DNA from 2 places in the Nonomuraea sp. NPDC051191 genome. Region 2 is predicted to be linked to the other one. Evidence: riboswitches for the same ligand, from Rfam matches in the RefSeq annotation. Region 2 holds a riboswitch; the other holds the start of a gene.

The links. Region 2 has a riboswitch for glycine ahead of gcvT (glycine cleavage system aminomethyltransferase GcvT). Riboswitches for the same ligand answer to the same signal wherever they lie in the genome.
Region 1: another riboswitch for glycine. It lies ahead of gcvP (aminomethyl-transferring glycine dehydrogenase); the one in region 2 lies ahead of gcvT (glycine cleavage system aminomethyltransferase GcvT).

What each region holds. Positions count from the first base shown of each region.
Region 1 is NZ_JBITEZ010000010.1:320,381-324,559, forward strand. Features, by position in the region: gene ACIA8R_RS29125 (FHA domain-containing protein) at 1-28, shown strand, start outside; gene ACIA8R_RS29130 (MerR family transcriptional regulator) at 52-678, shown strand; gene ACIA8R_RS29135 (bifunctional nuclease family protein) at 811-1,281, shown strand; gene ACIA8R_RS29140 (MerR family transcriptional regulator) at 1,429-2,049, shown strand; glycine riboswitch at 2,098-2,194, shown strand; gene gcvP (aminomethyl-transferring glycine dehydrogenase) at 2,361-4,179, shown strand, end outside.
Region 2 is NZ_JBITEZ010000007.1:349,538-353,716, forward strand. Features, by position in the region: gene ACIA8R_RS22545 (L-serine ammonia-lyase) at 1-642, opposite strand, end outside; gene gcvH (glycine cleavage system protein GcvH) at 702-1,091, opposite strand; gene gcvT (glycine cleavage system aminomethyltransferase GcvT) at 1,088-2,173, opposite strand; glycine riboswitch at 2,208-2,307, opposite strand; glycine riboswitch at 2,328-2,425, opposite strand; gene ACIA8R_RS22560 (M28 family peptidase) at 2,639-4,012, opposite strand; gene ACIA8R_RS22565 (M4 family metallopeptidase) at 4,093-4,179, opposite strand, start outside.

The sequences.
Region 1 (4,179 bases), on a different contig from region 2:
CCTGATGAGGGTCAACGCCGGCGCATGAGCTCACAGGCGGCACGCTCGCACATGAGCATCGGGGAGGTGCTCGCCCTGCTGCAGGGCGAGTTCCCCGACGTCACCGTGTCCAAGATCCGTTTCCTGGAGGGTGAGGGGCTCATCGAGCCCGAGCGCAGCCCCTCGGGCTACCGCAAGTTCACCCACCTCCACGTCGAGCAACTGCGTTTCATCCTGACCGAGCAGCGTGACCACTACCTGCCGCTGCGGGTGATCAAGGACAGGATGGCGGAGAGCTTCGGCCTTCCGCGCGCGGTGCAGCAGACGCAGGAGATCCGGTTCGACCGGGCCGAGCTGCTGGAAGCCGCCGGCATCGACGAGGAGACCCTCGCCGAGCTGGAGGACTACGGCCTGCTCGCCCCCGTGGCCAGGCGCTACGACGAGGAGGCGCTGAAGGTCGCGCGCAGCGTCGGCGCCCTGGCCCGCTTCGGCCTGCACGCCCGCCACCTGCGCGCGGTCAAGGCCGCCGCCGAGCGGGAGTGCGGCCTGGTCGAGCAGACCGTCGCGCCCATACTCAAGCGGCGCGCCCCCGGAGCCATCGGCGAGGCCGACGAGGCGGCCAGGGAGCTGTCCCAGCTCCTGCTCGACCTGCACGCCTCTCTGGTGCGCAGCGGGGTCAGGTCTGTCCTGGGCCGCTGAGGGCACAGAGCTGGAAGGCCGGGGCACATTCCAGGCCTGCCGGGTGTTACGTTGAAATGCATAAGCGTGTAGCAGAAGCGACCCAGTCAACAGCTGTGCCGGGCGACCGGCCGGTCGAATACGGAGCAGCCCGTGTTGCAGATGGAGGTCGTGGGCGTTCGAGTTGAGATGCCCACAAATCAGCCGATCGTCTTGCTCAAGGAGGCACACGGGGAACGGTTCCTTCCGATCTGGATCGGCATGACCGAGGCGACCGCGATCGCCCTGGCGCAGGCCGAGGAGCCGCCGCCCCGGCCGCTCACTCACGACCTGTTCAGGGACGTGCTGAGCGCGCTCGGCGTCGGGCTGCGCGCGGTCAACATCGTGGCCCTGCGTGACGGTATCTTCTTCGCCGACCTTGTGTTCTCCAACGGCGTGGAGGTGAGCGCCAGGCCGTCCGACTCGATCGCCCTGGCCCTGCGCACCGGCGCCCGCATCTTCGCCAGCGAAGAGGTGGTCCAGGAGGCCGGTGTGATCATCCCGGACGACCAGGAGGACGAGGTGGAGAAGTTCAGGGAGTTCCTTGACACGATCACTCCCGAGGACTTCGGCAGGGCGGGGTAGGTATTTCAGTGCATTTACGCTTCACGACGCGCCGAGCCGGATCGTTGACTGAGCATGGTCACGGTCCTACGGTGCAAGTGAAACCCGTGGTCGCCCTTTACGAACCCCCAGATCAGGCCGCGGGATGAGAGAAAGCCGGAGGTCCGCGTGGCGGTCAGCAGCGGCGAGGGAAAGACGGCCGGCCAGGAAGATCCGGTGCGGCGCGAGAGCGCGCGGCAGCGTGCCGGAGAGCAGGGCCTGCTCTTCGACGAGCAGCCCACGACGCTGCCCGCCGACATCGGATACCGCGGGCCCACGGCCTGCTCGGCGGCCGGCATCACCTACAGGCAGCTCGACTACTGGGCGCGTACCGGCCTGGTGGAGCCCACGATAAGAGCCGCGCACGGCTCGGGTTCGCAGCGGCTCTACAGCTTCCGCGACATCCTGGTGCTCAAGGTCGTCAAGCGGCTGCTCGACACGGGCGTGTCGTTGCAGCAGATCCGCACCGCGGTGCAGCACCTGCGTGACCGCGGGGTCGCCGACCTCGCGCAGATCACGCTCATGAGCGACGGAGTCAGCGTCTACGAGTGCACCTCGGCCGACGAGGTGATCGATCTCCTCCAGGGCGGGCAGGGCGTGTTCGGCATCGCGCTCGGCCGGGTCTGGCGCGAGGTCGAGGGCTCCCTCGCGGAGCTGCCGGGGGAACGGGCGGCGGTCGAGGACAGCGTCCCGGCCGACCATCCCACTGACGAGCTCGCCAAGCGGCGTCGCGCACGCCGCACGGGGTGAGCTGAACCGCTGAACACACCGTAGTAATCTAGGACAGAGTAAGGCTGACGACCCCGTGCGGGAGAGTCCCTGGGCCTCGGTCCTGGGGCGCCGAAGGAGCAACCCTCCCCGGAATCTCTCAGGCATCCCGTACCGCTCGGGCGAGGCAACTCTGGAAAGCAGGTGCGTCCGCCAGGCGCACCTCACCGACGGTGCAAGCCCCACGGCGGGGTGAAGCTCTCAGGTCGCGATGACGTCGCGCTGACAGAGGGGGAGATCCGGCACTCGCCCGCGCCCCGGCGCCGGTCTCCACGCCTCAGGAGGCAACCTCCATGACCGACCTGTCCGCTCCGCCGTTCTCGTCCCGGCACATCGGCCCATCGGAGTCCGAGCAGCAGCGCATGCTCGAGGCCGTGGGCTTCGAGTCCGTCGGCGATCTGGTGGCCGTGGCCGTCCCCGAGGCCATCAGGGCCAAGGACCGGCTCCAGCTCCCGCCCGCCGCGAGCGAGACCGAGGCCATCGCCGAGCTGCGCGAGCTGGCCTCCCGCAACCGGGTGCTGACCTCCATGATCGGACTGGGCTACTACGACACCGTCACGCCCGCCGTCATCCGGCGCAACCTGCTGGAGAACCCGGGCTGGTACACCGCCTACACGCCGTACCAGCCGGAGATCTCGCAGGGCCGCCTGGAGGCGCTGCTGAACTTCCAGACGGTCGTCTCCGACCTGACCGGCCTCGACGTCGCCGGCGCCTCCCTGCTGGACGAGAGCACCGCCGCGGCCGAGGCTATGACGCTGGCCCGCCGGGCGGGCAGGTCCAGGAGCGACGTGTTCGTCGTCGACGCCGACACGCTGCCCCAGACCAAGGCCGTGCTGGCCACCCGCGCCGAGCCGCTCGGCATCACGCTGGTCGAGCACGACCTCGACGGTGACCTGCCCGAGTGCTTCGGCGTGCTGGTGCAGTACCCGGGCGCCTCGGGCCGCCTGCGCGACTTCCGCGACGTGGCCGCCAGGGCGCACGAGGCGGGCGCGCTCGTCGTGGCCGCCGCCGACCTGCTGGCCCTCACGCTCGTGGCCGCCCCCGGCGAGCTGGGCGCCGACATCGCCGTCGGCTCCTCCCAGCGCTTCGGCGTCTCCTTCGGCTTCGGCGGGCCGCACGCGGCCTACATGTCCGTACGCGAGGGCCTGCAGCGGCAGATGCCCGGCCGCCTGGTCGGCGTGTCGGTCGACGTCGACGGCGACCCCGCCTACCGGCTGGCCCTGCAGACCCGCGAGCAGCACATCCGCCGCGAGAAGGCCACCAGCAACATCTGCACCGCCCAGGTCCTGCTGGCCGTGATCGCCGGCATGTACGCCGTCTACCACGGCCCCGAGGGCCTGCGCCGGATCGCCCGGCGGGTGCACCGGCACGCCGTCGCGCTGGCCGGCGGGCTGCGCGAGGCCGGCCTGGAGGTCGTGCACGGAGAGTTCTTCGACACCGTGCTCGTCCGCGTGCCCGGCCGGGCCGCCGAGGTGGTCGCCGCCGCCGCCGAGCGGGGCGTCAACCTGTGGCAGGCCGGTGACGACCACGTCTCCGTCGCCTGTGACGAGAAGACCGGCGCGGCCGAGCTGGTCAAGGTGTGGGCCGCCTTCGGCGTCGAGCGCGCGGACGCGGACGTGGACCTGGCGGCTGACGCGCTGCCGGCCGACCTGGTGCGCGAGTCGGACTTCCTGACCCACCCGGTCTTCCACAGCCACCGCTCCGAGACCGCGATGCTGCGCTACCTGCGCAGGCTCCAGGACAAGGACATCGCGCTCGACCGTTCGATGATCCCGCTCGGCTCCTGCACGATGAAGCTGAACGCGACCACCGAGATGGAGCCGATCACCTGGCCGGAGTTCGCGGGCGTGCACCCGTACGCGCCGGAGGCCCAGACCGAGGGCTACCGGGACCTCATCGGCACGCTGGAGGGCTGGCTGGCCGAGGTGACCGGCTACGACGCGGTCTCCATCCAGCCGAACGCGGGCTCCCAGGGCGAGTTCGCCGGCCTGCTGGCCATCCGCGCCTACCACCTGGCCAACGGCGACACCGAGCGCGACGTGTGCCTGATCCCGTCCTCGGCGCACGGCACGAACGCGGCCAGCGCCGTCATGGCGGGCATGCGGGTCGTGG
Region 2 (4,179 bases):
GATGCCCGAGCGGATCTCCTCCTCGGTGCGCCCGAACGCCTTCTCGTTCTCCAGCATCAGCGCGGAGATCGACAGGCCGGTGTTCGAGCAGTGCTTGAGCAGCTCCTCGCCCGAGGCGAACGGGTAGGGCAGGACGGTGTCGTCGGGCTTGATGCGGTCGGCGCCCGTGGCCTTCTCGTCCACGACGAAGCCGCCGCCGACGGAGAAGTAGACCTTCTCGCGCAGGGTCTCGCCCTGCTCGTCGCGGGCGGTGAAGCGCATGCCGTTGGGGTGCTCGGGCAGGGAGATCTTGCGTTCGAAGACGAGGTCCTGGCCCACGACGAAGGGGATCTCACGGGTGCCGAACAGCGTGACCGTGCCTGAGGCGCGCATCTCGGCCAGGCGGGCGTCGATGGAGTCGACGTCGACCAGCTCGGGCTTCTCGCCGGACAGGCCCAGCAGCACCGCCTTGTCGCTGCCGTGGCCCTTGCCGGTCAGGCCGAGCGAGCCGTACAGGATGACCTCGACGCGGGCCACGCGGGGGAGCAGGCCGTCGTCATGCAGACCACGGGCGAACTTGTGCGCGGCGGCCATCGGGCCGCCGGTGTGGGAGCTGGACGGTCCGATGCCGATCTTGAAGAGGTCGAAGACGCTGATCGCCATTGATGGGCGCCCTTCAGTTCAGGAAGTGCCGGGGCCCGCCGCGGGCCCCGGCGTTGGTGTCAGGACTCGCCTGAGGTGAGCGCGGTGTACTCCTCGGCGGACAGCAGGTCCTCCGCGTCGCCTTCCATGCGCACGCGGAACATCCAGCCGTCGCCGTACGGGTCGCTGTTGGCCAGGGACGGGTCGTCGACCACGGCCTGGTTCACCTCGACGATCTCGCCGCCGACGGGCGAGTAGATCTCGCTCACCGACTTGGTGGACTCGACCTCGCCGACCGAGTCACCCGTCTCGACGGTCGAACCGACCTCGGGGAGCTGCACGAAGACGACGTCACCAAGAGCCTCGGCGGCGAAGGCCGTGATGCCGACGGTCACGGTGATGCCGTCGTCCACGCCCGACACCCACTCGTGCTCCTTGGTGTAGTTCAGGTCGTCAGGGATGTTGCTCACTTGTTCCTCCTGTAGAAGGGCAGCTCGACCAGGTCCATAGGTTCTTGGCTGCCCCGGATGTCCACGGCCAGACCTGTGTCGACCCCGGCGTCCACGTAGGCCATCGCGATGGGCTTCCCCAGGGTCTGGGAGGGCGCACCGCTGGTGACCTCGCCGACGACGGCGCCGTCGCGGGTGACCGGGTAGCCGTGACGCGGCACCCGGCGGCCCTGGGCGACCAGGCCGACGAGGCGGCGGCGGGGCTGGTCGTCCTTGACCGCCTCCAGCGCCGCCCGGCCGACGAAGTCACCGGGCTTGTCGAATTTCACCACTCTGCCCAGCCCCGCGTCGAACGGGGTCAGGTCGGAGCTCAGCTCGTTGCCGTAGAGCGGCATGCCGGCCTCCAGCCTGAGGGTGTCGCGGCTGGACAGACCGGCGGCCTTGAGCCCGTGCGGCTCGCCGGCCGCCTCCAGGGCGCGCCAGAGCGGCACGGCGTCCTGGTTGGCGACGAACAGCTCGAAGCCGTCCTCGCCGGTGTAGCCGGTACGGGCGATGAGCGCCTGGCGGCCGTCGACCTGGCCGGGCAGGCCCGCGTAGTACTTGAGGCCGTCGAGGTCGGCGTCGGTGAGCGTGGCCAGGATCTCCTGGGCCCTCGGGCCCTGGATGGCGATGAGGGCGTACTGCTGGGAGCGGTCATCGACCACCGCGTCATACGACTTCGTACGATTTTTCAGCTCTTCTAGGACCTTGTCGGAGTTCGAGGCGTTGGCCACCACCATGAACTCCTCGTCCGCCAGCCGGTAGACGATCAGGTCGTCGAGGACCCCGCCGCGCTCGTCCACGATCATCGTGTACCTGGCCCGGCCGGGCGCGAGCGCCGACAGGTGGCCGACCAGCGCGTAGTCGAGGGCGTCTGCGGCCTGCGGGCCGGTCAGGAAGATCTCACCCATGTGCGAGAGGTCGAACAGCCCGGCCGCCTCGCGTACGGCTTTGTGCTCCGCCGACTCGCTGCCGTACCGGAGCGGCATGAGCCACCCGGCGAAGTCGGTCAGCGTGGCGCCTAGGGCCTCGTGGACGTCTCGTAGCGGCGTAGGTCGGGACATTTGTCGCACCTCAGGACAGGATTGGATGCCAGCATCCTCCCCCTCTGTCATGGATGCCTGAGAGCTTCGCCCGAGTTTTACCGGACTTTCACCTTCGGCGAGGCCCCCAGGGCCTGCTTTCCAGAGGTCACCTCCCCGTAAGAACGCCTTACAGGGCTGCCGCGCGGTCCTTTGCCTTGAGAGGTTCGCGGGGAGGGCTTGCTCCTTCAGGGACCCTGACCGGATGTCAGAGTGCTCTCCCGCACGGTTTCGCCGGTGATGTCCGTCAGCCTAGTGCCGACATGGGGGTGTTGTCGCGCTTCGCCCCTGGATCTCGCCGGCACACCGCACGCAGCGAAAAGCGGCCGCGGCCCCGGAGAGGCGGGGCCGCGGCCGCGTTGGTGGCCGCGCGCGAGCCGGTCATGGCAGGTCAGCTCGCACGCGGCAGCCTGGACGCGGGCCGGCGCGAACCGGCCCGCGTGGGGATCAGGCGCGCGCCCAGAGGGCGGGCACGTTCGGCGGCTCCCAGCCCGGCAGGCTGGTGTGCGCCTGGAGGCAGCGGTAGCTGACCCCCTGGTAAGTGACGACGTCTCCGGCCGTGTACGACTTGTAAGCCGTCCAGGTGGTGCCCTGGCCGTCCCCTCCGACGGTCAGGGTGAAGGAGGCGGAGTGGTCCGCCGTCGCCCCGTCGCCGTTGATCCCTATGGTGTACGTCCCCGCCGCGGCGCCGCCGGTGGTGGCGACCGTGACGGTGGACGACTGGCCCGCCTGGATCGTGGACGGGCTGAAGGAGACGGTGACCCCGCTCGGCACGTTCCCGGCGGAGAGCGCGACGCTCTGCGCCTGGCCGGACGTGACCTGGGTACTGACCGCCGCGGTAGCCGACTGACCGGCCTGGACCGATGCCGACGACGGGGTCACCGAGATCGAGTAGTCGTTCTCCGTGGGCGTGCTGGTGCCCACGGCGAGCTTCCATATGGCGTACGCGATGGCGTCGGAGTTGCGGTCGAGCGCCGTGGTGTTGATGGCGCTCGGGTAGCTGTCGCACGCGCTGTGGTAGCAGCGGTCGAACGCCTGCCCGGCCGAGCCGCCCCACTTGGCGGCCTGCGCCGAGCTCTTGACCGCCCCGGCCCCCGTGGCCAGGCCGCCGACCCGGACACCGGCGCTCTTGAAGGAGGCGTGGTCGCTGCGGCCGTCGCCTTCCCTGTCACCCTCGGTCTGCAGGCCGATGGTGGCGAAGTAGTCGTTGAAGGTCCGCTGGATCGCCGCGTCGTCGTCGTAGACGAAGTAACCGGCGTTGGTCGAGGCGATCATGTCGAAGTTCAGGTACACCTCGACGCCGCTCGCGCCGCCGTTCTGCACGTAGTACCTGGACCCGACCATGCCCGCCTCTTCGGCGCCCCACCAGCCGAACCGCACGTGCTTGGTGAGCGTGGGCCTGCGGGCGGCGAGGGTGAGGGCGTTCTCCAGGAGCGCGGCCGAGCCGGAACCGTTGTCGTTGATCCCGGGGCCGGCCGCGACGCTGTCGAGGTGGGCGCCGAGCATCACGGTCTGGTTGGCCGGGCCGCCCGGCCAGTCGGCGATCAGGTTGCTGCCGCCGCTGAAGCTCTGCACCCGGGTGGTGAACCCGGCCGCGTCGAGCTTGCCCTTGATGTAGTTGATCGAGGCGGTGAAGCCCGGCCTGCCCGAGGCGCGGTTGCCGCCGTTGCTCGTGGCGATGGACTGCAACTGGCTCAGATGCGCCGTGACGTTCGAGACGGGGATGTCAGGCGGGGGGTCGGCGGCGGCGCCGGCCGGTCCGGCCGGCGAGGTGAGGGTCAGGGCCAGCGCGGCGGTGGCCGCGGCGCCCAACCTGAGCATGGCGTTCACGATCTGTGGCTCCTGAAGGGGCTCAAGGGGGCTGGGCGGCCACCCCGGCGTGGCCGCCCAGGTCGTGCGACTTAGACCGGCTGCCAGAGGGCAGGGGTGTTGGGCGGCTCCCAGCCCGGCAGGCTGGTGTGCGCCTGGAGGCAGCGGTAGCTGACGCC